4 regions of the Achromobacter sp. HZ01 genome follow, and region 2 is predicted to be linked to each of the others. Evidence: predicted binding sites of a transcription regulator. Region 2 holds the regulator's gene; each other region holds the start of a gene.
The links. The regulator LexA, encoded in region 2, represses DNA repair genes until DNA is damaged. The targets are predictions, from matches to a motif close to ACTGTATNNNNATACAGT.

Region 1: the regulator LexA is predicted to act here: its motif matches at 4,428-4,445, upstream of A6B37_RS25555 (PA0069 family radical SAM protein).
Region 3: the regulator LexA is predicted to act here: its motif matches at 3,428-3,445, upstream of A6B37_RS00745 (ATP-dependent helicase).
Region 4: the regulator LexA is predicted to act here: its motif matches at 4,523-4,540, upstream of recA (recombinase RecA).

What each region holds. Positions count from the first base shown of each region.
Region 1 is NZ_LWKV01000008.1:28,333-35,848, reverse strand. It holds gene rsgA (ribosome small subunit-dependent GTPase A) at 1-145, shown strand, start outside; gene A6B37_RS25575 (CoA pyrophosphatase) at 170-901, opposite strand; gene rplS (50S ribosomal protein L19) at 1,025-1,405, opposite strand; gene A6B37_RS25565 (DMT family transporter) at 1,693-2,565, shown strand; gene A6B37_RS26140 (hypothetical protein) at 2,579-3,016, opposite strand; gene A6B37_RS25555 (PA0069 family radical SAM protein) at 3,089-4,420, opposite strand; gene A6B37_RS25550 (GTP-binding protein) at 4,635-5,933, opposite strand; gene cysD (sulfate adenylyltransferase subunit CysD) at 5,949-6,857, opposite strand; gene A6B37_RS25540 (phosphoadenylyl-sulfate reductase) at 6,898-7,516, opposite strand, start outside.
Region 2 is NZ_LWKV01000001.1:553,696-561,211, reverse strand. It holds gene uvrB (excinuclease ABC subunit UvrB) at 1-1,307, opposite strand, end outside; gene A6B37_RS02680 (amino acid aminotransferase) at 1,383-2,582, shown strand; gene lexA (transcriptional repressor LexA) at 2,722-3,372, shown strand; gene lon (endopeptidase La) at 3,434-5,881, opposite strand; gene clpX (ATP-dependent Clp protease ATP-binding subunit ClpX) at 6,137-7,435, opposite strand.
Region 3 is NZ_LWKV01000001.1:151,483-158,998, forward strand. It holds gene A6B37_RS00730 (4-aminobutyrate--2-oxoglutarate transaminase) at 1-893, opposite strand, end outside; gene A6B37_RS00735 (PLP-dependent aminotransferase family protein) at 1,052-2,521, shown strand; gene A6B37_RS00740 (DUF72 domain-containing protein) at 2,504-3,403, opposite strand; gene A6B37_RS00745 (ATP-dependent helicase) at 3,514-5,604, shown strand; gene A6B37_RS00750 (magnesium and cobalt transport protein CorA) at 5,658-6,662, shown strand; gene A6B37_RS00755 (thermonuclease family protein) at 6,944-7,516, shown strand, end outside.
Region 4 is NZ_LWKV01000005.1:73,082-80,597, forward strand. It holds gene A6B37_RS23060 (MFS transporter) at 364-2,040, opposite strand; gene A6B37_RS23065 (sensor histidine kinase) at 2,223-3,599, opposite strand; gene A6B37_RS23070 (response regulator transcription factor) at 3,715-4,404, opposite strand; gene recA (recombinase RecA) at 4,661-5,722, shown strand; gene recX (recombination regulator RecX) at 5,804-6,421, shown strand; gene A6B37_RS23085 (LysR family transcriptional regulator) at 6,431-7,348, opposite strand; gene metE (5-methyltetrahydropteroyltriglutamate--homocysteine S-methyltransferase) at 7,489-7,516, shown strand, end outside.

The sequences.
Region 1 (7,516 bases), on a different contig from region 2:
GTGCCGCTTCTACAACTGCACCCACCGGCACGAACCGGGCTGCGGCGTGGTCGCCGCCTTGCAGGCCGGCGCCATCGATCCCTCGCGCTACGCCCTGTACCAGCGCATCCTCGAAGAAAACCTGGCGGGCCAGCAGCGCTATTAGCCTTGCCGGCGCCCCGGCGCCCCGTCAGCGCGGCTCGAAGCCGTGGCGCACCAGGTGATACAGGTTGCGCAGCATGCCGGCGGTGGCGCCCCAGATGAAATGCTTGCCATAGGGCATGCCGTAGTACTGGCGTACCCGGCCGTCGTCCAGCCGGGCCTGGTACAGGCGGTGGTTGGCCGGGTCCATCAGGAACGGCAGCGGCACTTCGAACACCTCGGCCACCTCGAAGGCGTCGGGCGCCAGATCGAAGCCCGGGCGCACAAGCGACACCACGGGAATGATGGAAAAACCGGTGGCCGTCAGATAAGGCGGCATGCTGCCCAGCACCTCCACGTGGCTGGCCGGCAGGCCGGTTTCTTCTTCGGCCTCGCGCAGCGCGGCGGCCTGCGGCGTGGCGTCGCTGAGTTCGATGCGCCCACCCGGAAAACTGATCTGGCCGGCATGGTCGTGCAGGTGGGCGGCGCGCTGCGTGAGCATGATGGACACGCCGTTGTCGCGGGCCACCAGCGGAATCAGCACCGCGGCCGGCACCGGCACGCCTTCGCGGCCCGGATAGCGCAGGTCGGTATCGCGCGACAGTTCCAGCGTCCAGGTCGACGGCTGGCTGAGCGTGCCGCGCAAGCGGTCGGGCGTCAGCAGACTGGCGGGCACGGCGGGCAGGGCCTCGTTGGCCGTCACCCACGGTTGCGTCGCCGGATCGAAGCCGGGACGCGCCAACGGCCGGCGTGGCCGCGGAGAAGACGAGGAATCAGACATACGGCTTTTTGAAAAGAAAAAGGCACCCTCGCAGGTGCCTTTTTAACCCGGAAACCCGTGCCGGACGAAAACGCGGGAGGGCGTGAGCGTCCGACACTGGTAGGGCCGTGTGCCGATAAGCGATCAAGCCGCCGAGGCTTGCTTGCTGACCAGCTTTTCCTTGATACGCGCCGACTTGCCCGAGCGGTTGCGCAGGTAGTACAGCTTGGCGCGGCGCACGTCGCCGCGGCGCTTGACTTCGATGCCGGCGATTTGCGGCGAGTACAGCTGGAACGTACGTTCCACGGCTTCACCCGACGAAATCTTGCGCACGGTGAACGCGGAGTTCAGGCCGCGGTTGCGCTTGGCGATGACGACGCCTTCGAAGGCCTGCACGCGCTTGCGGGTGCCTTCAACGACGTTCACGCTCACGATGACGGTGTCACCGGGAGCAAATTCAGGCTTGGCCACACCGCCGGTCAGGCGGGCGATTTCTTCCTGTTCCAGGATAGCGATAAGGTTCATGAGAACTCCTAGATCATCGTGTCATTGCGGACTGAATTTGCCGTCCGATATTGTTTGCGCGCGGGCTCCTGACGATGCAAAAAAGACGCTCGAAAGAAGCCGCGTGCCTGTGAGCCCGGGCCTGTGGCCCCGCCCCACTCTTGCCGCAAGCAGAGGATGAGATTTGGCAAACCAATGATTCTACACCAAAAATCCCAAAACACGCTGGGTAGAATATGCGTGCGCCGCAGCTTTGCTGTACGCTTCCACTCTCTGTAACAAACACGTCACACGGCGCGGCTCCCTACATGTCGTACTCGTCCCTGCTTTTGGTCGTCCTGGCGGCGATGGCCCACGCAACGTGGAATCTGCTCGCCAAGCGCGCGGCCATGGTGGGCGCGCCCTTCGTGTTCGCCTACGGGCTGTGCGCTTCGGTGCTGTACGCGCCGTGGGTGATCTGGGTGCTGATGCACGACGGCATGACCTGGACCTGGCCCGTGGTGGGCGCCATCCTGACTTCGAGCCTGTTGCACCTGGGCTACAGCCTGTGCCTGCAGCGCGGCTATCAGGTGGCGGACCTGTCGGTGGTGTATCCGATCGCCCGGGGCACCGGCCCGCTGCTGTCGACCACCGGCGCCTTCCTGCTGCTGGGCGAACCCGCCACCGGCACCGGCATCGCCGGCATGCTGTGCGTGGTGATCGGCGTGCTGCTGATCGCCACCCAGGGCCGGCTGGCCATCTTCAAGCAGGCCCAGGCCTGGATCGGCGTGCGCTGGGGCATGGTGATCGGCCTTTTCATCGCGGCCTATACCGTGGTGGACGCCTACGGCGTAAAGGTGCTGCTGATCAGCCCGGTGCTGTTCGACTGGTTCACCTGCGTGACCCGCACGACCATGATGACGCCCCACATGCTGAGCCGCCGGGCCCAGGCCTGGGATTCCATGCGCGGCCATTGGCACCTGGCGCTGGCGGTGGGCCTGCTGTCGCCGCTGGGCTACATCCTGGTGCTGTACGCCTTGCGCAACGGCGCGCCGCTGAGCCTGGTGGCGCCTGCGCGGGAAATGTCCATGATGCTGGGCACCCTGGCGGGCATGTTCCTGCTGCGCGAAAAAGTCGGGCCGGGCCGCCTGGCCGGCTGTTTGTCCATACTGGTGGGCGTGGTGCTGCTGGGTTCCACCTGAGCCGCCGGGCCGATCAAAAGCCGGCGGCCGCGCCCAGCCACATCAGCCCGGGAATGATGGCGCCCCAGGCCAGCACCATGATCACGTCCACCACCATCTGCTTGCGGGTGACCCGCGCCGTAACGGGCTCGACCGTGGCGTTGCCCAGGCTGTGATCGCGCGCGGCCGGGGCTGCGGCGGGACGGCCGACGGGCGTGGGGGCCGCGGCAGGCGCGGCCGGCGGCGTCTGCACGCCCGCTTCGGCCGGCGCCGGCGGGAACGGCCAGCGAGCCGGCATGGAACCGGGGCGCGCACGCCGGCGCGCGCCGCCTTCCGACAGGGACGCGTCCCAGGGCGAGGCCAGGCCCGCCAGCCGGGCGCAGACCATGCGGGCGCGCTGCGCGCCACGGCGCAGCGGATTCAGCGAGACGGCAAGCTCGTCCGGCAGGACGGAAATATCGGCGGTGTTCATATGAACTCCTTGAAAAGACGATCCAGCGCCTGGGCAGGCGCCCGGGCAACCCTCCGCGGCGACAGCCCGCGGTCAATCGAACAATGACAACTGGCCTGCGGCCGCGGGCGATACGTGACGGGGCGAACCGCGACGGGGCGATACGTGGGAAACGGGGACCCCTGAAGACGCTTGCGCGCCAGCCGGGGATAGAGGGAAATCTGCGCCCGCCTGCGCGCCGGCCGGGCGCAGGAAGCGACTGCAATCCAGGGCCAGCCGGTGCCGGTTCAGGCCCAGCTTGCGCGTGGCGACGGCAAAACGCTGGCGCAGCAGGTCGGCCCAGACGCCGGTTCCGCGCATGCGCGAACCGAAATTGGGATCGTTGCGGCGGCCGTTGCGCAGGTCTTCGACGCGGTGCAGCACACGCTGGGCGCGGTCGGGAAAATGGACGTTGAGCCAGTCCTCGAACAGGGTCTTGACCTCCCACGGCAGGCGCAGGACGGTGTAGCTGGCGTAATGGGCGCCGGCCGCCTTGGACTCCTGGAGGATGTGCTCCATGGATTCGTCGTTGATGAACGGAATGACCGGCGCCACCAGCACCCCCACGGGCACGCCGGCGTCGGTCAGGCTGCGCACGGCCTCCAGGCGGCGCCAGGGCGCGGCGGCGCGGGGCTCCAGCGTGCGGGCCATGGCGGCGTCCAGCGTGGTGATGCTCATGTAGACCACCACCAGTTTTTGTTCGGCCAGGGCCGCCAGCAGGTCCAGGTCGCGGGCGACCAGGCCGTTCTTGGTGACGATGGTGAGCGGATGCCGGGTTTCCAGCATGAGTTCGAGCAGGCCGCGCGTCAGGCGCCACTCGCGCTCGATGGGCTGGTACGGATCGGTGGCCGACCCGATATTGATGGGCGACGGCTTGTAACCGGGGCGGCTGAGTTCGGCGCGCAGGGCCTGGACCGCATTGGCCTTGGCCACCAGCCGGGTTTCGAAATCCAGCCCGGGCGAATAGCCCAGGTAGGAATGCGTGGGCCGGGCGTAGCAATACACGCAGCCGTGCTCGCAGCCGCGGTAGGGGTTGATCGCGGCGTCGAAGGGAATGTCGGGCGAATCGTTGCGCGACAGCATCTTGCGGGCCTGTTCCGCCGTGACCGTGGTCTTGGGCGCGGCCGGCGCATGGCGCGTGTCGGGCAGGATGGGGATGACCCGGGAAGGCGCTTCCGTGGAGGCTGCGTCGGAATAATTATCGGGGACAGCGTCTACGAAATCGGCCGGCAATCCGGAGGCGGACCAGCCGTCGTCGACCTGCACGCGGTCATCGCGCTGAAAGCGATGCCGAACATTAGTAACCGCACCCCGACCGCGCAAGGCGGCGGGGGCGGCAGCCGGGGACCCAGAACCGGCGGGAAAAGAATGATCGGTGCGTGCCATGAAAACTACTGTACAAAAACACAGTGGTTTTGACAAGCACCAAAAGCCTTCTCGTAAGACAACCCCACTTTACCGCAAGACGCCCGCGCCGGGAGGACAAATCGATTTCATCAGGCGATATCGCCCGCAAACCCGCGCCAATGCTAGGTTTAGCACAAAAACAACAGCGCGGATAGAGGCCGTGGGGCCGCCGCCGAGCGGCCGCTCCCGCCGCCTAACGCAGCATGCCCGCCGCGGCGGTCTGGTGCGTGGCTTCGTCGATCAGGATGAACGCCCCGGTCGCCGGCACGTCGGCATAACGGTCGACCGCCAGCGCGTCGCGCGTGGTGAAGCTGACCCTGCCGATATCGTTCATGCGCAGCGTGCCTTCGGTGTTCTCCACTTCCTGCAGCTCATGGATATCGCGATGCGACAGCACCGCGCGGATCTTCGCCGACGTCAGCCGCGTGCCCGACTTCAGCAGATACTTGCGCGCCGGGTTCAAGGCCTGCGCGTCGAGCCAGCACAGCTCGGCCTCGAACTCGCGCGCAACCGTGGCGGGCGCCGCGGCGTGCACGATGACGTCGCCGCGCGACACGTCCACGTCACGGTCCAGCACCAGCGTGATCGAATCGCCGGCCACCGCCTCGTCAAGCAGGCGGTCGAAGGCGCGCAGCTCGCGCACCCTGGCCGTCACGCCCGAAGGCTGCACCGCGATCTCGTCGCCCGGGCGCAGCACGCCGCTGGCCACGCGGCCGGCGTAGCCGCGGAAGTCTTCCTTGCGGTCGCCGTCATGACGCGCGACCCATTGCACCGGCAGGCGCAGCGGCGCGGCGCGCCCGTCGGCCGCCAGGTCCAGCGATTCCAGCAGCGCCAGCAGGGGCTGCCCTTCGTACCATGGCGTGTTGGCAGACAGCGTGACCACGTTGTCGCCGTTGAGCGCCGACAGCGGCAGCGCGTCGAAATGCGCGATGCCCAGCTTGGCGGCCAGCGCCGCATAGGCATCGCGGATGCGTTCGAACACGGCGCGATCCCAGTCCACCAGGTCCATCTTGTTGACCGCCACCACGATGTGACGGATGCCCAGCAGGCGCGCGATGGTGCTGTGGCGCTTGGTCTGCGGCAGCAGCTGGCCGTCGGCCGCGCGGGTGGCGTCGATCAGGATCACGGCCACGTCCGCCGTCGACGCCCCGGTCACCATGTTGCGCGTGTACTGCTCGTGGCCCGGCGCGTCGGCGATGATGAATTTGCGGGTCGGCGTGGAGAAATAGCGGTAGGCCACGTCGATGGTGATGCCCTGCTCGCGCTCGGCCTCCAGGCCGTCGGTCAGCAGCGAGAAGTCGATGCCGTCGCCCGCCACGCGCTTGTGCTTGGCGCGCGAGATCGCGTCGAGCTGGTCGGCGAACACGCCCTTGCTGTCGTACAGCAGGCGGCCGATCAGGGTGGACTTGCCGTCGTCCACCGACCCGGCGGTGATCAGGCGCAGCACGCCCGCGTCGGCGCCAAAAAGAAAGGATTCGTTCAGTGCGTTCATGTGCGTCCTTTGCGATCAGAAATAGCCTTCCTTCTTGCGGCGCTCCATCGAGGCCTCGGAAGTCTGGTCGTCCATGCGGGTGGCGCCGCGCTCGGTGATGTCGGTCACCGCGGTCTCGGCGATGATGGCCAGCGGGTCGGCGGCCTCGGAAGCCACCGGGCAGGTGCAGGAGATATCGCCCACGGTGCGAAAGCGCACCGGCAGGCGCTCGACCTGCTCGCCTTCCTGCGGCGGCGTCAGCCGCGTGACCGGCACCAAGAGGCCCTTGCGGCGCACCACTTCGCGCTCGTGGCTGTAATAGATGGAAGGCAGCGCCAGCCGTTCGCGCTGGATGTACTGCCAGACGTCCAGCTCGGTCCAGTTCGAGATCGGGAACACGCGCATGTTCTCGCCGCGGTGCACGCGGGTGTTGAACAGGTTCCACAGCTCGGGACGCTGGGCCTTGGGGTCCCATTGGCCGAACTCGTCGCGGAACGAAAAAATGCGTTCCTTGGCGCGCGCCTTCTCCTCGTCGCGCCGCGCCCCGCCGATGCAGGCGTCGAAGCCGAATTCCTCGATCGCCTCCAGCAGCGTCACGGCCTGCGCCGCGTTGCGCGAATCGGTCTCGCGGCGCAGCACCACGCTGCCGCGCGCGATCGAGTCCTCCACGCTGCGCACGATCAGGGTCTCGCCCAGCTCGGCCGCGCGCGCGTCGCGGAAAGCGATCACCTCGTCGAAGTTGTGCCCGGTGTCGATATGCATCAGGGGAAACGGAAAGCGGCCGGGCCGAAAGGCCTTTTCCGCCAGGCGCAGCAGCACCACGGAATCCTTGCCGCCCGAAAACAGCAGCACCGGCTTTTCGCTTTCCGCGGCGACCTCGCGCAGGATGAATATCGCTTCCGATTCCAGCCAATCCAGGTGGCTGCGTTGGATGACGGCAGACATGACTACTCCACTAAAACAGATTTCGAATTCAGGGGCGGCGTCATTCGGCGCGCGCCACGACGGAGATGACCCGGTTGCCCGCATGCAGGCCGCATTCCTTGGAGTCCGATGACTCCCACCACCAGCGCCCGGCGCGCAGGTCCTCGCCCGGCCGCACGGCGCGCGTACAGGGCTCGCAGCCGATGGACGGGTAGCCCTGGTCGTGCAGCGGGTTATAGGGAATGCCGAAAGCGCGGATGAGGGACCAGACCTCCTCCTCGCTCCACTCGGCCAGCGGGTTGAACTTGTAGAGGCCGAAGGTCTCGTCGCGCTCTTCCAGCGGCAGTTCGCCGCGGGTGGTGGACTGCGCGCGCCGCTGCCCCGTGATCCAGGCGCCGCGTCCGGCCAGCGCGCGCTTGAGCGGTTCGACCTTGCGAATGCCGCAACAGGCTTTGCGCAGTTCCACACTCTCGTAGAACGCATAGGCGCCGTGCTCGGCCACGTGCCGCGCCACGGCCTCGGCGTCGGGACGGTACACGGTCACCTCGCGTCCGTAGCGCTCGCGCACCGCGTCCAGCACGCCCAGCGTTTCGGCATGCAGCCGGCCCGTGTCCAGCGTAAAGACTTCCAGGTCCGAGCCGGCGGCGTACAGCGCGTGCGTCAGCACCATGTCCTCGGCG
Region 2 (7,516 bases):
TCGGCGTGCTCTTTCTCGTAGGCGGCCGGCGTGGCCGAGACGAATACGCACTGGCGCATGCGGGCCTCGAACTCCTCCAGCCGCAGCGGCCGGTTGTCCAGCGCCGAGGGCAGCCGGAACCCGTACTGCACCAGCGTCTCCTTGCGCGAGCGGTCGCCGCGGTACATGCCGCCCAGCTGGCCGATGGTGACGTGGCTTTCGTCGATGAACATGAGCGCGTCGGCCGGCAGGTAGTCGATCAGGGTGGGCGGCGGCTCGCCCGGGGCGGCGCCCGACAGGTGGCGCGAGTAGTTCTCGATGCCCTTGCAGAAGCCCAGCTCCTGCAGCATCTCCAGGTCGAAGCGGGTGCGCTGCTCCAGGCGCTGGGCCTCGACCAGGTGGCCGTCGTCGGTGAAGCGCCTGACGCGTTCGCGCAGCTCTTCCTTGATGGTCTCGATGGCGCGCAGCACGGTGTCGCGCGGCGTTACGTAGTGCGAGCCGGGATAGACGGTGAAGCGCGGCAGCTTCTGGCGGATGCGGCCGGTCAGGGGGTCGAAGAGCTCCAGGCTTTCGACCTCGTCGTCGAACAGCGTCAGGCGCAGCGCCAGCTCGGGGCTTTCGGCCGGAAAGATGTCGATGGTCTCGCCGCGCACGCGGAAGGTGCCGCGCGTGAAATCGGCGTCGTTGCGGGTGTACTGCATGGCGACCAGGCGCGCCAGGATCTCGCGCCGCGAGATCTGGTCGCCGGCGCGCAGGATCAGCACCATCGCGTGGTAGTCGCCAGGATTGCCGATACCGTAGATACACGACACCGTGCCCACGATGATGGTGTCGCGGCGCTCCAGCAGGCTCTTGGTGGCCGACAGCCGCATCTGCTCGATGTGCTCGTTGATGGAGGAGTCTTTCTCGATGAACAGGTCGCGCGTCGGCACGTAGGCCTCGGGCTGGTAGTAGTCGTAGTACGAGACGAAGTACTCGACCGCGTTCTTCGGGAAGAACTCGCGCATCTCGGCGTAGAGCTGCGCGGCCAGCGTCTTGTTGGGGGCCAGCACCAGCGCGGGCCGGCCCAGGCGCGCGATGACGTTGGCCATGGTGTAGGTCTTGCCCGAACCGGTCACGCCCAGGAGCGTCTGGAACATCAGGCCGTCTTCGACGCCCTGGACCAGGCCGTCGATGGCGGCGGGCTGGTCGCCGGCCGGCGGATATGGCTGGTACAGGTGAAACGGGCTGCCCGGAAAGTCGATGAAGCCGCCGCCGGCAACGGCTGGCACGCCATCGTCCCCGGCGACGACGGCTTCCACGCTCGGGTCTATTGTGGGCTTAGGCATGCTAGACTCTTCCAGGGTAAACCCCCCATTATCCACAGCACCCCGGACTGCGTCCACCCACCTCATCAGACTCCCATGAGCACCCTTTTCGATTCCGTCGAACTCGCGCCGCGCGACCCCATTCTTGGCCTGAACGAACAATACAACGCCGACACGCGTCCCGGTAAAGTCAATCTGGGCGTGGGCGTGTACTACGACGACGAGGGCCGCATCCCCCTGCTGGGCGCGGTGCGCAAGGCTGAAACCGCCCGCATCGAGGCCGCCGCGGCCCGCGGCTACCTGCCGATCGAAGGTATCGCCGGTTACAACGCCGGCGCGCAGGCCCTGCTGCTGGGCAAGGATTCCGCGCTGGCCGCCGCCGGCCGCGTGCTGACCACCCAGGCCCTGGGCGGCACGGGCGCGCTGAAGATCGGCGCCGACTTCCTGCGCCAGCTGCTGCCCTCTTCCAAGGTCCTGATCAGCAACCCGAGCTGGGAAAACCACCGCGCGCTGTTCGAGCGCGCCGGTTTCGAAGTCGGCACCTACGCCTACTACGACGCCGCCACCCGCGGCCTGGACTTCGACGCCATGCTGGCCGACCTGAAGGCCGCTCCGGCCAAGACCGTGGTCGTGCTGCACGCCTGCTGCCACAACCCCACCGGCGTGGACCCCACCATGGACCAGTGGAAGCAGATCGCCGCCGTGGTCAAGGAAAACAATCTGGTGCCGTTCCTGGACATCGCCTACCAGGGCTTCGGCGACGGCCTGACGGAAGACGCCGCGGTCGTGCGCATGTTCGCCGACCTGGACCTGACCATGTTCATCAGCTCCTCGTTCTCGAAGTCGTTCTCGCTGTACGGCGAGCGCGTCGGCGCGCTGACGGTCGTGGCCGGCAGCAAGGACGAAGCCGCCCGCGTGCTGAGCCAGCTCAAGCGCGTGATCCGCACCAACTACTCCAACCCGCCCACCCACGGCGGCACGGTGGTGTCCACGGTGCTGAACACGCCCGAACTGTTCGCCATGTGGGAACAGGAACTGGCCGGCATGCGCGACCGCATCCGCCTGATGCGCAAGCAGCTGGTCGAGAAGATCCAGGAACACGGCGGCAAGCAGGACTTCAGCTTCGTGCTGCGCCAGCGCGGCATGTTCTCGTACTCGGGCCTGACCGCCGCCCAGGTGGACCGCCTGCGCGAAGAGCATGGCGTCTACGCCGTGTCCAGCGGCCGCATCTGCGTGGCCGCGCTCAACAGCGGCAACATCGACAAGGTCGCCAAGAGCATCGCCGCGGTGCTGTAAACGGCCCGCCATCCGGCCTCAAACGGGACCCGCGGGTCCCGTTTTTTATGGACGCCCGCCCACGGCTTGCTTTTTTGCGCTGCGTCCCCCAGAATGGCCGCTGTATATATGTACAGTCCGCCAGCAACGGATCATCGCCATGGCCAGCAAACTCACCGATCGCCAACAGCAAATCCTGGATCTCATCAGGCAAACCGTCGCGCGCACGGGTTTTCCGCCCACACGCGCCGAGATCGCGCAGGCCCTGGGTTTCCGCTCGCCCAACGCAGCCGAAGACCACCTCAAGGCGCTGGCGCGCAAGGGGGCCATCGAGCTCACCGCGGGCGCCTCGCGCGGCATCCGCCTGAAGGACGCCGCCGGCGCGCCCGCGCAGGCATCCCTGCCCATGCCCGCCCTGGCGCAGCTCTTGCTGCCGCTGGTGGGCCGCGTGGCCGCCGGCAGCCCCATCCTGGCGGCCGAACACGTCGAACGCGAGGTCGGCGTGGACCCCAACCTGTTCGCCCAGGCGCCCGACTACCTGCTGAAGGTGCGCGGCATGAGCATGCGCGACGCCGGCATCCTCGAAGGCGACCTGCTCGCCGTCAAAAAAGCATCCGAGGCCCGCAACGGCCAGATCGTGGTGGCCCGCCTCGGCGACGACGTCACGGTCAAGCGCCTGCAGCGCCAGAACGGCCATATCGAGCTCCTGCCCGAAAATCCGGACTTCCAGACCATCGTGGTCGGGGCCGACCAGGATTTCGCGCTGGAAGGCATCGCGGTGGGGCTGATTCGTACGCACGCGCTGCATTGAGCCTGCGCGCAGGCATAAAGAAACCCGCCTAGGCGGGTTTCTTTTTGGGCGGCCGAACCGGTCAGTGCTTGAGCACCGGATCGGTCGAGCCTTCGGCGGGCTTGGCCACCAGGGGCTCCTTGACCGCTTCTTCCTCGGCCAGGGGCTCGGGCAGGCGTTCCAGCGCCAGCTCCAGCACCTTGTCGATCCAGCGCACCGGCACGATCTCGAGGTGGTTCTTGACGTTGTCCGGAATCTCCGCCAGGTCCTTGACGTTTTCTTCCGGGATCAGAACCATCTTGATCCCGCCGCGGTGGGCGGCCAGCAGCTTTTCCTTCAGGCCGCCGATGGGCAGCACTTCGCCGCGCAGCGTGATCTCGCCGGTCATGGCGACGTCGGCGCGCACCGGGATGCGCGACAGGGCCGACACCATGGCCGTGGTGATCGCGATACCGGCGGACGGGCCGTCCTTGGGCGTCGCGCCTTCCGGCACGTGCACGTGCATGTCGTGCTTCTCGAACACGCTGTCGGCAAAGCCCAGGCGGCGGGCGCGCGAGCGCACCACCGTGCGGGCCGCCTCGACCGATTCCTTCATCACGTCGCCCAGCGAACCGGTGCGTTGGATGACGCCCTTACCGGGCATGTCGGCGACTTCGATCGTCAGCAGGTCGCCGCCGACTTCGGTCCACGCCAGGCCGGTGACCTGGCCGATCTGGTTTTCCTTCTCGGCCATGCCGAAGGCGTAGCGGCGCACGCCCAGGTATTCGTTCAGGTTCTCACCCGTCACGTTGACCGGCTTGACCTCGGGCGTCTTGCCCTCGGCCTTGGCGCGGTCGGCCTGGGTCAGCAGCTGCTTGATGACCTTGCGGCAGATCTTGCCCACTTCGCGTTCGAGCGCACGCACGCCGGCTTCGCGGGTGTAGTAGCGCACGATGTCGCGCAGCGCGCTGTCGTCGACGGTCAGCTCGCTATCCTTGACGCCGTTGTTCTTCATCAGCTTGGGCAGCAGATGGTCGCGGGCGATGTGGATCTTTTCTTCCTCGGTGTAGCCCGACAGGCGGATCACTTCCATCCGGTCCAGCAGGGCCGGCGGAATGTTCAGCGTGTTGCTGGTGGCCACGAACATGACGTCGGACAGGTCGAAGTCGACTTCGATGTAGTGGTCCTGGAACGTGTGGTTCTGTTCCGGGTCCAGCACTTCGAGCAGGGCCGACGAGGGGTCGCCGCGGAAATCCATGCCCAGCTTGTCGATTTCATCGAGCAGGAACAGCGGATTGCGCACGCCCACCTTGGACATGTTCTGGACGATCTTGCCCGGCATGGAGCCGATGTACGTGCGGCGGTGGCCGCGGATCTCGGCTTCGTCGCGCACGCCGCCCAGCGCCATGCGCACGAACTTGCGGTTCGTGGCCTTGGCGATGGACTGCCCCAGCGAGGTCTTGCCCACGCCCGGAGGGCCGACCAGACACAGGATCGGCGCCTTCACCTTGTCCACGCGCTGCTGCACGGCAAGGTATTCCAGGATGCGTTCCTTGACCTTCTCCAGGCCATAGTGGTCGTTGTCCAGCACCGCCTCGGCGTTGCTGATGGAATTGTTGATCTTGCTCTTTTTCTTCCAGGGAAGATTGATGAGCGTATCGATGTAGTTGCGCACCACGGTGGCTTCGGCCGACATGGGCGACATGAGCTTGAGCTTCTTGAGCTCGGCATCGGCCTTCTTGCGCGCCTCTTTGGGCATGTGCGCGGCGATGATCTTCTTTTCGAGCTCTTCGATGTCCGCGCCCTCTTCGCCCTCGCCCAACTCCTTCTGAATGGCCTTGACCTGCTCATTCAGGTAGTAGTCGCGCTGGCTCTTTTCCATCTGCTTCTTCACGCGGCCGCGAATCCGCTTCTCGACCTGGAGGATGTCGATTTCGGTTTCGAGCTGCGTGAGCAGGCCTTCGAGGCGCTCGGAGGTGCCGACGATCTCGAGCATTTTCTGCTTCTGCTCGAGTTTCAGCGGAAGATGCGCGGCGATCGTGTCGGCCAGGCGCCCGGCATCGTCGATGCCGGCCAGCGAGGTCAGGATCTCCGGGGGGATCTTCTTGTTCAGTTTTACGTACTGCTCGAACTGGGCGACGATCGCGCGGCGCAGGGCCTCGGTTTCGGAGCCCTGCATGGCGTCGGGTTCGATCGGCGACACCTGGCAGGTGAAGTGCGAATCGGCGTCTTCGATGCTGTTGATGCGGGCGCGCTGGGTGCCCTCGACCAGCACCTTGACGGTGCCGTCGGGCAGCTTGAGCATTTGCAGGATGCCGGCGACGCAGCCGATCTCGTAGACGTCTTCGGGCGTGGGATCATCCTTGCCGGCGGATTTCTGGGCCACCAGCATGATGCTTTTGCCCGCTTCCATCGCAACCTCGAGCGCGCGGATCGAGCGCGGACGGCCGACGAACAGCGGGATGACCATGTGCGGGAACACCACCACGTCGCGCAGTGGGAGCAGGGGCAGGTCGATCGGGTCGGAAGGCAGGGTCTGGCTGGCAGACATAGGAGGTTCCTCGGTATGACTCGGCGTATCGGGGACGGTTGGCCCGATTTTCGGACCAAGCACGTCAGTTACGTCTGTTATGGGAACAATAGCCGAAAATTCAAGATCTCGGCGCCTCGATAGCCCAAAGGTTAAAAAAACCCCGCGGGGGCACCTTCAGTATGCAGGGGACAGGGCCGGGAGAAAAGCGGATTTCCCCCGACGGTACGCCTGGAGACAAAAAAACCCGTTACGAGAACGGGCTTTTTTGAAATATCAGGCCGCGGCGTCCCTGACTTCTCCCCGCTCCGGCTTGTCCGTCGCGGCGGCTTCGTCGGCGTAGATCAGCAAGGGCTTGCCGTCTCCGTCGATGGCGCCTTCGTCCAGCACCACGCGCTTGACGTTGCCCTGGGAAGGCAGGTCGTACATGGTGTCGAGCAGGGCCTGCTCGATGATGGAGCGCAGGCCGCGGGCGCCGGTCTTGCGGCGCAGCGCCTTGCGGGCGATCGCCTTGAGGGCGGCGGGCCGCACGTCGAGCTCGGCGCCTTCCATGGCGAACAGCTTCTGGAACTGCTTGAGCAGGGCGTTCTTGGGCTCGGTGAGGATCTGCACCAGCGCGGCCTCGTCCAGCTCGTCCAGCGTGGCGACCACCGGCAGGCGGCCGACCAGCTCGGGGATGAGGCCGAACTTGATCAGGTCTTCCGGCTCGACTTCGGAGAACAGCTCGCCCACGCCGCGTTCGGACTTGGCGCGCACCGAGGCCGAGAAGCCGATGCCCGATTTCTCGGTACGGTCGCGGATGACCTTTTCCAGCCCGTCGAAGGCGCCGCCGACGATGAACAGGATGTTGGTCGTGTCGACCTGGACGAAGTCCTGGTTGGGGTGCTTGCGCCCGCCCTGCGGCGGCACCGAGGCGACCGTGCCTTCGATCAGCTTGAGCAGGGCCTGCTGCACGCCCTCGCCCGACACGTCGCGGGTGATGGACGGGTTGTCCGACTTGCGCGAGATCTTGTCGATTTCATCGATGTAGATGATGGCGCGCTGCGCCTTTTCCACTTCGTAGTTGCAGTTCTGCAGCAACTTCTGAATGATGTTCTCGACGTCTTCGCCCACGTAGCCGGCTTCGGTCAGCGTGGTGGCGTCGGCCATGACGAAGGGCACGTTCAGCATGCGCGCCAGCGTCTGGGCCAGCAGCGTCTTGCCCGACCCGGTGGGGCCGATCAGCATGATGTTGCTCTTGGAGAGCTCGACCTCGTCGCCCTTGATCTCGCCGTGGCGGATGCGCTTGTAGTGGTTGTAGACCGCCACCGCCAGCATGCGCTTGGGCGAATTCTGCCCGATCACGTACTGGTCGAGGAAGGTCTTGATTTCAGCCGGAGTGGGCAGCTCGGAACGAATCGCCGCGCGCGCGGTGGCCTGCGCCTCTTCGCGGATGATGTCGTTGCACAGATCTATGCATTCATCGCAGATGAATACCGACGGACCCGCGATCAGCTTGCGGACTTCATGCTGGCTTTTATTGCAAAACGAGCAATGCAGCACTTTTGCGTCTGCCGATCCCTTTTTTTCAGGCATATTTCTTTCGTATCTCAGGTAAAGATGCGCCAGCCCAGCGAAGGTCTGGCGCATGCGCTTACTCAAATATGGTGGCAGCGG
Region 3 (7,516 bases), 400 kb from region 2:
GCATAGGTGCCGCCCAGGCCGCCGGCGGCCGGCGCGTCCATGATCTCGGCGCGTCCGACCACGCCCGAGATCGGGAAGCCGCCGCCCAGGCTCTTGGCCATGGTGATCAGGTCGGCCTGGACCGCGTGGTGCTCCATGGCGAACAGCTTGCCGGTGCGCCCGAATCCGGTCTGCACCTCGTCGGCGATCAGCAGGATGCCGTGCTCGTCGCAGACCTTGCGCAGCGCCGTCATCAGCGCCGGCGGGGTGATGTTGAAGCCGCCTTCGCCCTGCACCGGTTCGATGATGATGGCCGCGACCCGGCGCGGATCGATATCGCACTTGAACAGCAGGTCCAGCGCCTTGAGCGAATCGGCCACGCTGACGGACTGGGCCGCGTTGGGGAAGGGGACGTGGTAGATGTCGCCCGGCATCGGGCCGAACGACAGCTTGTAGGGGGCGACCTTGCCGGTCAGCGCCATGCCCAGCATGGTGCGGCCGTGGAACGATCCGGAAAAGGCGATCACGCCCGAGCGCCCGGTGGCCGAGCGCGCGATCTTCACCGCGTTCTCCACGGCTTCCACGCCGGTGGTGAAAAAGGCCGACTTCTTCAGGCCGGCTATGGGCGCGACGCGGTTGATGCGTTCGGCCAGCGTGACGTAGCCCTCGTACGGCACGATCTGGTAGGCCGTATGGGTGAATGCGTCGAGCTGCGCGGCGACCGCGGCCTTGACCTTCGGATGCAGGTGGCCGGTATTCAGCACGGCGATGCCGCCGGCGAAATCGATGTATTCCTTGCCCTCGGCGTCCCACAGCGTCGCGTTTTCGGCGCGCACGGCGTAGAAGTCGCACATGACGCCGACGCCACGCGGCGTGGCCAGGGAACGGCGGGTATTCAGATCCTGATTCTTCATCTCGGCCTCGCAGAGCGTGATGGGGACGGTAAAACCAATATTTAATGCTACGATGGCCCCATTTATGGGAACCACTTTTCTAAAACGGGTAGAACCAATTGCGTTCCATCGTCGGTGACCTGCTGCTGCTGCGCCTGGGCGACGGCGCCAGCGGTCCCATGAACAAGCGCCTGTACCAGGGCATCCGCGAAGCCATCCTGGACGGCGCCATCGCCGCGGACTCGCGGCTGCCGGCCACGCGCGACCTGGCGGCCGAGCTGGGCATCGCCCGCAATACCGTGGTGCACGTCTACAGCCAGCTGCTGGCCGAAGGCTATACCCGCAGCCGCCAGGGCAACGGCACCTTCGTCAACGCCTCGGTGCCGGACTCCTACCTGGCCAGCGGCCGGCGCCGCCGCCAGTCGCCGCCGGCCGCGCCGCGCCCGGCGCTGTCGGCGCGCGGCGCGGCCATCGTCGACGGCGCCTCGGCCTCGCCCTACCAGTGGGGCGCGTTCATGCCCGGCGTGCCCGACCTGGCCGAGTTCCCGCACAAGAAGTTCGGCCGCATCATGAGCGGCCTGTGGCGCAATCCCACGCCCGACCTGCTGACCTACTCGTACGGCGGCGGCCTGCCGGCGCTGCGCGAGGCGCTGGCGCAGCATCTGGCGCTGACGCGCTCCATCGACTGCGACCCCGAGCAGATCCTGATCACCGAGGGACTGCACCAGGCCATCGACCTGACCACCCGCATCCTGGGCGAGGCCGGCGAAACCGCCTGGGTCGAGGACCCCGGCTACTGGGGCGCGCGCACCGTGCTGCAGGCCAACGGCCTGCGCACGCTGCACCTGCCGGTGGACGAGGAGGGCATGCGGCTGCCGGAATCGCCCGTCGAGCCGCCGCGCTTCATTTTCGTCACGCCTTCGCATCAGTATCCGCTGGGCCCGGTCATGTCGCTGGCGCGCCGCCGCCAGCTGCTGGCCGTGGCGCGCGCCAGCGGCAGCTGGATCATCGAAGACGACTACGACAGCGAATTCCGCTTCTCCGGCCGGCCCATCGCCTCGCTGCTGGGGCTGGAGCCGGACGCGCCCGTGATCTACATGGGCACCTTCAGCAAGACGCTGTATCCGGGCCTGCGCGTGGGCTACCTGGTGCTGCCCAAGGCCTTGACCGCGGCGTTCCAGGCCGCGCATGCCGAGCTGTACCGCGAAGGCCATCTGATGACGCACGCGGCGCTGGCCACCTTCATCGCCGACGGCCATTACGCCGCCCACATCCGCCGCATGCGCATGCTGTACGGACGCCGCCGCGCCATGCTGGTCAATCTGATCGAAAGGCGGCTGGGGCCGCAGTGGCTGCACCGCGACGCCAGCATGGCCGGCCTGCACCTGGTGCTGACGCTGCCGCCGGACATGGACGACCGGCGCGTGGTGGAAGTGGCGCACGGCAAAGGCGTGCTGACGCGCGCGCTGTCGCGCTACTACGTCAACGACGAGGCGCGCCGGCCCGGCCTGCTGCTGGGCTACGCCTGCGTGCCCGACCACGAGATCGCGCGCAAATTCGAAGTGCTGCTGGAAAGCCTGGCGGAAGTGGCGCACGCGCCCGCCGCCCGGCGCGGCGCCAAGGCCGCCGCGCTACGGCCGTCGCCCTAACGCAGCGGCGAAGGCGGCGGCGTTGCGCATGCCCTGGTCCTCGAAATTGGTATTGAAGACGGCGTGCGCCTGCGCGCTCTGCGCCGCCAGCCGCGCAAAGCGTTCGGCCAGCTCCGCCAGTTCCTGCTCCGTGTACTCGTACTGGAAGCGTCCCGACGAGGCCGCGCCCGATGCGTTCCAGGTCGCCGCGTTGCGCCCGTGCAGCCGCAGCAGCGCGAGTTCCGGATGGGTGCAGGCCCAGACCGCGGGCACCGTGTTGGCGTAGCCCTGGGGCGCGTCCACCACCGTGTGCGCCACGCCCAGCTCGCGCTCGAACGCCAGCGTGGCCTCGGTGGCCGCGGGCGTGGCGAACCAGCTTGCGTGGCGGAACTCCACCGACACCAGGTGTTCTTCCATGCGCCGCGCGCAGTCGCCGACCCGCGCCATGCCGCGCGCATCGCGCCGCACCCAGGGCGGAAACTGGAAATGCACCGCGCCCAGCTTGCCGGGCAGGCGCAGCGGCTCCAGCGCCAGCTGGAAGCGGCGCCAGAGCTCGTCGCGCAGGTCGGACGGCATCTGGTCGTGGTAGATGAGCGGCTCGGGCCAGTCGGCCAGTTCGCGCCGGATGTCGGCGGGCAGCGCCGAAAGCGGCGTCTGGTGCCCGGTGAACAGCCGGAAGGCCTTGATGTTGAAGACGAATCCGTCGGGCGTGCGCTGGTCCCACAGATAGGCGTTTTGCGCCGTGGGCATGGCGTAATAGCTGGAATCGACCTCGGCCATGCCGAAGCGCGAGGCGTAATGGCGCAGCCGCGCCTCGGCGCTGCGGGCCTCGGGCGGATAGAACCGGCCGCAGGCCAGCAGCGTGGGGTCGGTCCAGGAAGCGGTGCCGGTCAGAAGGCGCACGGAATCAGACGGAATCCAAAAAATTCTGTATAAATATACAGTGCCAATCCCGAGCCGGGCAATGTCCCGGCGCCTTGCCTGCCGAGGCCGCCGCCGGCGGCCCCCGTTCCATGTCCGACCCCAACAGCCTGCCGTCTCCGTCCGCCTCCGAACGCCCCGATCCCCTGGCCGATCTCAATCCCGCCCAGCGCGAAGCCGCCGAATTCGGCGCGGCCGCGCCGCTGCTGGTGATCGCGGGCGCCGGCTCGGGCAAGACCAACACGCTGGCGCACCGCGTCGCCCACCTGATCCTCAACGGCGCGGACCCGCAGCGCATGCTGCTGCTGACGTTCTCGCGCCGCGCGGCGCTGGAGATGGAGCGGCGCGTGGGCACGGTGCTGCAGCGGGCGATGAACCTGCGCTCCACGCAGCAGCCGCCGTCGCTGCCGTGGGCCGGCACCTTCCACGCGATCGGCGCGCGGCTGCTGCGCGATTGCGCGCAGCGCATCGGCCTGGCCGAAACCTTCACCATCCATGACCGCGGCGACGCCGAGGACCTCATGGGCATGGTGCGCCACGAACTCGGGCTGTCGGCCACCAAGTCGCGCTTTCCGCTCAAGGGCACCTGCCTGGCGATCTATTCGCGGGTGGTCAACAGCCAGACGCCCGTGGCCGACGTGCTCAAGACCGCCTTCCCGTGGTGCGCGCAATGGGAGGACGAACTCAAGAACCTGTTTCGCGCCTACGTCGCGGCCAAGCAGGACCAGCAGGTGCTGGACTACGACGACCTGCTGCTCTACTGGGCCGAGATGATGGGCGACCCCGGCATCGCGGCCAACCTGGGGGCGCGCTTCGACCACGTGCTGGTCGACGAGTACCAGGACACCAACCGCCTGCAGGCGGCCATCCTGCTGGCCCTGAAGCCCGACGGGCGCGGCCTGACCGTGGTGGGCGACGACGCCCAGGCCATTTATTCGTTCCGCGCGGCCACCGTGCGCAACATCCTGGACTTCCCCGCGCAGTTTCCCGAGCCGGCGCGCGTCATCACGCTGGAGCGCAACTACCGCTCCACCCAGCCCATCCTGAACGCGTCCAACGCGGTCATCGGCCAGGCCACGGAACGCTATGCCAAGGATCTCTGGACCGACCGCCAGTCGTCGCAGCTGCCCGAGCTGGTGACGGTCAGCGACGAGGCCGGCCAGGCGCGCTGGGTCGCCGACCAGGTGCTGGCCCAGCGCGAGGGCGGCGCCACGCTCAAGTCGCAGGCCGCGCTGTTTCGCACCTCCAGCCACAGCGCCGCGCTGGAACTGGAGCTGACCCGCCGCAACATCCCTTACGTGAAGTTCGGCGGGCTGCGCTTTCTGGAGGCCGCGCACGTCAAGGACCTGCTCTCGCTGCTGCGCTGGGCCGAGAATCCGCGCGGACGCATGGCCGGCTTTCGCGTGGCGCAGCTGCTGCCGGGCATCGGCCCGGCCACCGCGGCCAGGCTGATGGACGCCATGTCGGCCTCGCCGCAGCCGCTGCAGGCGCTGCGCGAATTCAAGCCGGGCGCGGCGGCCCAGGAGGAATGGCGCGGCTTCGCCGACACCTACGCCGCGCTGTGCGATCCCGGCCTGAAGTGGCCGGCCGACGCCGACCTGGCCCTGCGCTGGTACGGCAGTCAGCTGGAGCGGCTGTACGACGACGCCCGGGTGCGCCGCGCCGATCTCGACCAGCTGCTGCGCATCGCCTCGGGCTATCCGTCGCGCGAGCGCTTCCTGACCGAGCTGACCCTGGACCCGCCGGACGCCACCAGCGACGAATCCGGCGCGCCGCTGCGCGACGAGGACTATATGATCCTGTCCACCATCCATTCGGCCAAGGGCCAGGAATGGAAGGCGGTCTATGTGCTGAACGTGGTGGACGGCTGCATCCCGTCCGACATGAGCACCGGCACGGCCGAAGAGATCGAGGAAGAGCGCCGCCTGCTGTACGTGGCCATGACGCGCGCCCGCGAGCGCCTGCAGCTCATCGTGCCGCAGCGCTTCTACGTGCACCAGCAGACCGGCATGGGCGACCGCCACGTCTACGGCTCGCGCACGCGCTACATCTCGAATGCGATGCTGCCGCTGTTCGAGCACCTGCCCAAGCCCCCGCCGCTGCCCGAAGGGCGCGGCGCGTCGCCGCAGCCGCAGGCGCCAAGCGTGGACGTGGCCCGGCGGGTGCGCAATCTGTTCTCGTAGAAAGGGCTATCATCGCCCGATACCGGCACGGGTCGCATAGTCCGAGGGTGTTTATGTCTACTGAAGAACTCGCCGTCGACGCGGCGAAACGCGAAGTCGTCGCGTCGATCGCCTACGTGAACGGGCGGCGCGAACGCGAGGTTCCCATCGACGAGGTCGGGCAGTACGTCAGGCAGGGCCACGGCATGCTGTGGATAGGCCTGCGCAATCCCGGCCCGGAACTGCTGGGCAGGATCGCGAGCGAACTCGGCGCCTGCGACAAGAACCAGGAAGAAATGCTGGAGGCCCATCGCCGGCCCAAGATCATCGACTACGGCAACATGATCCTGATCGTGGCCATCACGGTGGAGGTCGAGGCCGAGCGGCCGATCTTCGGCGAAACCCAGTTCCTCATCGGCGACGGTTTCCTGGTTACGGTGCGGCGCGGCGCCACCGCCGGCCACAGCGCGCTGCGCGAACGGCTGGAGGCCGCGCCCGACCTGCTCAAGCGCGGCAGCGACTATGTGGCTTCCGAGCTGCTGGACTGGCTGGTCGACCGCTACGTGGCGGCGGCTGGCAAGATCGAGGCGGTGGTGGAGGGCGCCGAGCAGAAGCTGCTGATCCGCGGCGCCAAGGACTCCGACATCCGCAGGCTGTACCGGCAGCGCCGCGACCTGCTGCGCATCCACACGGTGGTCTCGCCGCTGGCCGAGATATGCCGCCGCCTGGCGCGCGTGGAGATGTCGGCCGTGGACGAGCACGCCCGCCCGTATTTCGGCGAGGTCGCCGACCGCGTGCTGCGGGTGGACGAGCTGTTCAACGCCTTGCGCGAATCGCTGGCGTTCGCGTTCGAAGCCAGCCTCATGATCGGCCAGGCGGCGCAGAACGACACCACCCGCAAGCTGGCCTCCTGGGCCGCCATCCTGGCGGTGCCCACCGCCATCGCCGGCATCTACGGCATGAATTTCGAGTTCATGCCCGAACTCAAATCGCCCTGGGGCTATCCCGTCACGCTGGGCGTGATCGCGAGCGTCTGTTCGGTGCTGTACTGGCGCTTCCGGAAGTCGGGGTGGTTGTAGGATGGGTGCAGCGCGAGAGTTCTTGAGCAAGGACGCAAACGCTCAGCGCGCGAAACCCATCAGGCGGCGGCAGCCGCCGCCTTTCGTCGCATGCTGATTATTTGTCTCTTGCCACGAAAACCGGCGGCTGGCGCCGCCTGATGGGTTACGCGCGCTCGATATTTGTGTTCTTGCTCAAAAACTCTCGCGCTGCACCCATCCTACGCCACCCCACCCGCAGCCACCCCGCCCCCCCCTCCTTATGGCAAACTTCCTGCGTTTTCCATTCTGGAGCCCTGCCGGTGCGTGGCAATCCTTATTTTCGCGGCGGCGGCAAGCTGGCCGCCGTGGTCGTCGCCCTTATCCTTGCGGCGGCGGCGGCCGTGGTCGATTGGCTGCAGCCTGCCGGGCGGCAGGAGCCGCAGCCGGCGCCGCCGGCGCAGGGCCGGGCGGACGGGGTGCCTGCCGGCAGCTATACGCTGACGGGCATGATCGTCAATGTCGCCGACGGCGACACCGTCACGCTGCGGGCGCCGGACGGGCAGCGCAAGATCCGCATGGACAGCATCGACGCGCCCGAGGAAGGGCATGACGCCGAACAGCCCGGCCAGCCCTATGCCGAGGCCGCGCGCAAGCATCTGGCCGGCCTGGTGGCGGGCAAGACGCTGACCGCCCAGTGCTACGAAAAAGACCAGTACGGCCGCGATGTGTGCGCGCTGATGCTGGAGAACGGGCAGTCGGCCAACCGCGCCCAGGTCGAGGCCGGCTACGCCTGGGCCTACACGGCGCGCCGCGGCGACTACCTGCGCGACCAGGCCATGCCGGCGCTGCAGCGCCAGGCCAAGGCGGCCGGGCGCGGCCTGTGGGCGCAGCCG
Region 4 (7,516 bases), on a different contig from region 2:
GCCGGCATGCCGGCCTCGAAATGGCGGCCCCTTGCGGGCCGCCATTGTCGCTTGCGTACGCCCGGAACAAAAAAAAGCGGCCCGGCTCAATAAAGGCCGGGCCGGTACGGGAGCACACGATGCCGCGTCATAAAAGGCTCGCGGGGAACGCGGCATCGGTGTCAGAACACTGGCCCTGCAATCGCCCGACAGGGGGATCAATCGTCGGTCGATCTTGCGCAAGACCGTAATCTGAGCGCCCAGTCTAATGGCGCGGGTCTGACATGGTCCTGAATCTGCGGCCAAAAAAAAAGCTCCCTGTTAAGGAGGAGCTTCTAAAGGCCGGGCGGGCGCAGCAGTCCCGTCCGGCGGGGGATGGAAGGTTCAGGCGTTGATGTCGTTATCCTTGGTTTCGCGGATGAACAGGGTGCCGATGACCAGTGTCATGACGGCGATGATGATCGGGTACCACAGGCCGTCATAGATGTTGCCGGTCGCCGCGACCACCGCGAAGGCCACCGGGGGCAGGAAGCCGCCGAACCAGCCGTTGCCGATGTGGTAGGGCAGGCTCATCGAGGTGTAGCGGATGCGGGTCGGGAACATCTCCACCAGCATCGCGGCGATCGGGCCGTACACCATGGTCACGTAGATCACCAGGATGGTCAGCAGCACCACGACCATGACCTTGTTGGTCTGGGCGGGATCGGCCTTGGCCGGATAGCCGTGGTCGCGGATCGCGGTGGTCAGCGCCTTGTCGAGTTCGGCGACCTTGGCCTTGAATTCGGCCGGCGGCAGGGACTTGCCGTCGAACGAGGCAAACTCGTCATTGCCGATCTTGACCTTGGCGACCGAGCCGGCCGGCGCGGACTGGTTCTCGTAGTTCACGGAGTTGCGGGCCATGAACGACTTGACCACGTCGCACGAGCTGGTGAAGGACGAAGTGCCCACCGGGTTGAACTGGAACGAGCACGTGGCCGGATCGGCGATCACGGTGACCGGGGCCGAGGCCTGGGCCTTTTCCAGCGCGGGGTTGGCGAAGTGGGTCAGGCCCTGGAAGATCGGGAAGTAGGTGACGGCGGCGATCAGGCAGCCGGCCATGATGATGGGCTTGCGGCCGATCCTGTCCGACAGCGCGCCGAAGATCACGAAGAACGGCGTGGCGATCAGCAGCGCGATCGCGATCATGATGTTGGCCGTGTTGGCGTCGATCTTCAGGGTCTGCGTCAGGAAGAACAGGGCGTAGAACTGGCCGGTGTACCAGACCACGGCCTGGCCGGCGGTCAGGCCCAGCAGCGCCAGGATCACGACCTTCAGGTTCTTCCATTGGCCGAACGATTCGGCGATCGGCGCCTTTGAGCCCTTGCCTTCTTCCTTCATGCGCTTGAAGGTCGGCGATTCGTTGAGCTGCAGGCGGATCCACACCGAGATGCCCAGCAGGATCACCGAGATCAGGAACGGAATGCGCCAGCCCCAGGCCTTGAAATCGTCTTCGCCCATGAACGTGCGGATGCCCAGGATGACCAGCAGCGACAGGAACAGGCCCAGCGTCGCGGTGGTCTGGATCCACGAGGTGTAGAAACCGCGGCGGCCGTGCGGCGCGTGTTCGGCGACATAGGTCGCCGCGCCGCCGTACTCGCCGCCCAGCGCCAGGCCTTGCAGCAGGCGCAGGCCGATCAGGATGGCCGGGGCGGCGATGCCGATGCTGGCGTAGCTGGGCAGCACGCCGACCAGGAAGGTCGACAGGCCCATGATCACGATGGTGACCAGGAAGGTGTACTTACGTCCGACCAGGTCGCCCAGGCGGCCGAACACCAGCGCGCCGAAAGGCCGCACGGCGAAACCCGCCGCGAAGGCCAGCAGCGCGAAGATGAAGCCCGCGGTGGGGTTCACGCCGGAGAAGAAGTGCTGCGCGATGATGGCCGCCAGCGAGCCGTACAGGTAGAAGTCGTACCACTCGAAAACCGTGCCCAGCGACGACGCAAAGATGACGCGGCGCTCGTCCTTGGTCATTGGGCGCGGACCCGCGGAAGGGCCGCGGCCTGCCATGGTTGTTGTGCTCATGATGTCTCCTCGTTTTTGTTGCCGGCGGTGGTCCGCCGTGCATTGCCCTCCGCCGGCGGCACCGACATCGAGAGCTATGTGCAACATTGGGGGGCGAGGCTGACGGGGTTCTGACGGAACCCTTACTTGGATCTTAAAATTGAAACAAAATGATTCTGCCGTGGGGGGCGCTAGGGATATTCCTAGCTGTCCAGCGGCTCCGGCGAGTCGTCATAGGACGGGAAAATCACGCGCACGCGCATGCCGGGCAGGGAGGAATGCGCCGTCGGATGGTCATGGATCTCGACGCTGGCCTGGTGCTTCTGCGCGATCTCGCGCACGATGGCCAGGCCCAGGCCGCTGCCGTCGGACAGGGTGCCCAGCACGCGGTAGAAGCGGTCGAACACGCGCTCGCGTTCCTCGGGCGGGATGCCGGGGCCGGAGTCCTCCACCTCCAGTACGGCATGGCCGCGCAGCGACCGCACCCGCACCGTGATGTGGCCGCCGCGCGGCGTGTAGCGCAGCGCGTTGTCCACCAGGTTGTTGAGCAGCTCGGCCAGCAGCAGGGGATTGCCGTTGATTTCGACCGGCGCGTCGGCGCCTTCGAAACCCAGGTCGGTGCTGAGCGACAGCGCCTGCGGCACCCAGTGCATGGCCTGCTCGTAGGCGATGGCGTTGAGGTCGGTGCGCGCCATGCCGATGGCGCTGGGATTCTCGGCGCGGGCCAGCAGCAGCAACTGGTTCACCAGGCGGGTGGCGCGTTCCGAACCGGTCACCAGCTGGCGCAGGCTGGACTGCATTTCTTCCGGGCTGGCGTCGCGCAGGGCCAGTTCCGCCTGCGTGCGCAGGCCGGCCAGCGGCGTCTTCAACTGGTGCGCGGCGTCGGCGACGAAGCGGCGCTGCGCCTGCACGTTGGACGAGAGCCGGTCCAGCAGGTCGTTCATGGCCGCCACCAGGGGCGCGATCTCGGACGGCGCGGCGCGCTCGTCGATGGGGGAAAGATCGTCCGGCCGGCGCGCGCGCAGCCGCTGCTGCAGCGCGTTCAGCGGGGCCACGCCGCGCGACAGCCCGAACCACACCAGCAGCACCGCCACCGGCAGCACCACGAACTGCGGAATGATCACGCCCTTGATGATGTCGTTGGCCAGCTGGGTGCGCTTTTCGACGGTCTCGGCGGCGATCAGCAGCGCCGGCTGCGTATTCGGCAGATGCAGGTCCACCCAGGTGAACGCCAGCCGGATGCCGAAGCCGCGCAGGGTGGCGTCCTCGTATTGCACCTGGCCGGGCTGGGGCTGGCCCACGCTGGACGGCAGGGGCAGGGCGCGGTCGCCGCCCAGGTATTCGCCGCGGCTGCCCAGGGCCAGCCAGAACACGCTTTCGGTCTCGTCGGCGTGCAGCACTTCGCGCGCGGCGTCCGACATGCGCAGCACGGCGCGCCCGTCCTGCGCATGGACCTGCCGGGTCAGCACGTAGAGATTGTTGGCCAGCGCGCGGTCGTAGGGCACGTTGGCGATGTTCTGCGCCACCACGTAGGTGATCGCCACGCTCATCGGCCACAGCAGGAAGAGCGGCGCCAGCATCCAGTCCAGGATCTCGCCCAGCAGCGAGCGCTGGGGCGGCGCGAAGCTCGGGCCCTTGGACCCGGCCTGCATGACATCCAGTGCTTCCTGATTGAGCGCTTCCGGATGCGCGGGATCAGCTTGCGAGGTAGGCCGCACCCTGGTCCCGCTCAAGACAATAGCCCAGCCCGCGCACGGTCACGATCTTCACGCCGCTGGGCTCGAGCTTCTTGCGCAGGCGGTGCACATAGACCTCGATGGCGTTGGTGCTGACTTCTTCGCCCCATTCGCAGAGATGGTCGACGAGCTGGGTCTTGCTGACCATGCGGCCGCTGCGGGTCAGCAGGATTTCGAGCAGGCTGACTTCGCGCGCCGACAGGTCCAGCGTCTGGTCGTCCACCATGGCCACGCGGCCGGTCTGGTCGAACACCAGCCGGCCGTGCTTGAGCAGCGTGGCGCCGCCGCCGGCGCCGCGGCGGGTCAGCGCGCGCACGCGGGCCTCGAGCTCGGACAGCGCGAAGGGCTTGGCCATGTAGTCGTCGGCGCCCAGGTCCAGGCCCTTGACGCGCTGCTCGATGCTGTCGGCGGCGGTCAGGATGAGCACGGGCAGGGCGGAGTTGCGGGCGCGCAGCCGGCGCAGCACTTCCAGCCCGGCCAGCTGCGGCAGGCCGAGATCCAGGATGAGCAGGTCGAAAGCCTGGGCCGCCAGCGCCGAATCGGCCGCCAGCCCGTCGCGCACGGCATCCACGGCGTAGCCATTGTGGCGCAGCGAGCGGGACAGGCCGTCGGCCAGGATGCTGTCGTCTTCGGCGATCAGGATACGCATGGGCTACAGTAGAAGAAACACGGTCCGGCGCTGCGGGGACGAAACACCGGGCTCGCCTGGGATTCTGGCATATGGCTTGCGGCTTGCCACTCAGGGTATACGTGCAAAACAGTGGCACACTGTTTTTTTGTACAGTACAATCCGATGCCATAATCTAGCTCCGCGGCAAAACCCGCAATCCCGCCGAACCAGCATCACCCCGCTACAACATACGTTACAGACCACGTCACAGACGGGACTACAGACAGGACTTTACATGGACGACAAAACCACCAAGGCCGCCGCTTCGGAAAAGGCCAAGGCGCTTGCCGCCGCGCTTTCGCAGATCGAAAAGCAGTTCGGCAAGGGCTCGATCATGCGCTACGGCGACAACGAGGTATCGCACGACATCCAGGTGGTTTCCACGGGCTCGCTCGGGCTGGACATCGCGCTGGGCGTCGGCGGCCTGCCGCGCGGGCGCGTGGTCGAGATCTACGGTCCGGAATCCTCCGGCAAGACCACGCTGACGCTGCAGGTCGTGGCTGAAATGCAGAAGCTCGGCGGCACCTGCGCCTTCGTCGACGCCGAACACGCGCTCGACGTGCAGTACGCCGCCAAGCTGGGCGTGAACCTGTCCGACCTGCTGATCTCGCAGCCGGACACCGGCGAACAGGCGCTGGAAATCACCGACGCGCTGGTGCGCTCGGGTTCGGTCGACCTCATCGTCGTCGACTCGGTGGCGGCCCTGGTGCCCAAGGCCGAAATCGAAGGCGAAATGGGCGATTCGCTGCCTGGCCTGCAGGCGCGCTTGATGAGCCAGGCGCTGCGCAAGCTGACCGCCACCATCAAGAAGACCAACTGCATGGTCATCTTCATCAACCAGATCCGCATGAAGATCGGCGTGATGTTCGGCAACCCCGAAACCACCACCGGCGGCAACGCGCTCAAGTTCTACTCCTCGGTGCGCCTGGACATCCGCCGCATCGGCTCGATCAAGAAGGGCGACGAAGTCGTCGGCAACGAAACCCGCGTCAAGGTCGTCAAGAACAAGGTCGCGCCGCCGTTCAAGCAGGCCGAGTTCGACATCATGTACGGCGCGGGCATCTCGCGCGAGGGCGAAATCATCGACCTGGGCGTGGCCGCCAACGTGGTGGACAAGTCCGGCGCCTGGTACAGCTACAACGGCAACCGCATCGGCCAGGGCAAGGACAACGTCCGCGAATACCTGAAAGAGCACAAGGAACTGGCCATCGAGATCGAGAACCGCGTGCGCGAGAACCAGGGCATCGTGAGCCGCGCGGCCGAATTCGTGCCCACGGCCGAAGACACGGCCGAGTAAGCCGTCGGCCGGCGGGTCCTGCCCGCCGCCGATCCGGCCCACAGACTCGCGGCAGGCGCCAGCACGGGCCTGCCGTCATTCATGGCAAGCAGGAAACGCATGAGCTGGAAACCGCCGCCCACCTCAGCCGACCGCCTACGCGCCAGGCTCGATGACGAATTCGAAACCGTCGCCAGGCACGAGGGCCTGCGCCGGACTTCGGACGCCCGGCGGGAGCAGGCGCAGGATGCCGAAGACGACGCCAAGCCGGCCGCCCGCAAGGGGCCGTCGCTGAAGATGCGCGCCGTGGGCTATCTGTCGCGGCGCGAGCACGCGCGCGGCGAACTGGCCCGCAAGCTGGCCGCCCATGCCGAGGACCCGGCCGAGGTCGAGGCCGTGCTCGATTCCCTCGAAAAAGAAGGCTGGCTGTCCAACGAACGCTTTGCGCAGGGCCTGGTCCACCGGCGCGCGGCGCGCCAGGGCACGGCGCGCATCGTCCAGGAACTGCGCCAGCATGGGGTGGACGACAACCAGGTCGCCGAACTGCGCGACCAGCTGCGCGCCACCGAATACGAGCGCGCGCTGGAAGTCTGGAAAAAGCGTTTCCAGGCCCGGCCGCAAGACCGCGCGGCCTACGCCAAGCAGGCGCGTTTCCTGGCCAGCCGCGGCTTCGCGCACGACGTGATCCGCCGCATCCTCGGCGAAGGCGACGAGGACTGAGCCGGCCGGCTATTTCGCCGACTTGATCCCGGACAGCGTCCTGAAGCACACGTCGCGCGTGATGGTCAGGAATTCATCGATGTACGACGCGTCCGTGTCCTCGCTGCGCACCGTGGCGTAGAGCGTGCGCCATACGCCTTGCGGCCCCAGCCGGCACAGGCGCAGCCACCCCTGGTTCATGTATTCGGTCAGCGCCCAGTTGGGCAGGGCGGCCACGCCGCGGTTGCTGGCCACCAGCTGCGCGATGATGGGCGTCAGCTCCGCCTTGCGCACGGCCGCGGGCTCCACGTCGGCCGGGTCGAGAAAGGCCGTGAAGACGTCCAGGCGTTGCCGGTCCACCGGATAGGTGATGAGGGTCTGGTCGGCCAGCTGCTCGGGCAGCACGAACTTGCTGCCCGACAACGGATTGGAGTCCGAGACCGCCAGCACCAGCTCGTACTTGAACAGCGGCAGGTATTGCACGGCTTCCAGCGGCTGCGGGTCCGAGGTGATGACCAGGTCGAGGTCGCCGCGCACCAGCGCGGGCAGCGGCGCGAACGAAAACGCGGCCGACAGGTCCAGCGCCACGTCCGGCCACTGCACGCGGAACGCGTCCAGCGCCGGCATCAGCCACTGAAAGCAGGAATGGCAGTCGATGGCCAGGTGCAGCCGCCCGCTGCGGCCGGCCGCCAGCCGCTGCAGCTCGCGCTCGGTGGCGCGGATGCGGGGCAGCACCTCGTCGGCCAGCGCCAGCACCCGCAGCCCGGCCGTGGTCAGCCGGGCCGGCCGGGTGCGGCGGTTCAACAGCGGCGTGCCCAGCCGGGTTTCGAGGTCGCGCAACTGGTGCGACAGGGCCGATTGGGTCAGGTGCAGGCGTTCGGCGGCCTCTTGCAGGCTGCCGCCTTCGCGGATGGCCGTCAGCGTTTCCAGGTGGCGGATTTCGAGCATGGGAATACAGGCAAATGGAACAAGCGCGTATTCTATGAGATTTCCTCATGTTATGAATGTAGAGATTGATTTTGACTCATATTGGTTTGGCCTCAGAATAACCGTCACTTGAACAAAATTTGTTATCCGACGGTATTGCCATGACTATCATTCATAATCTGGGGTTCC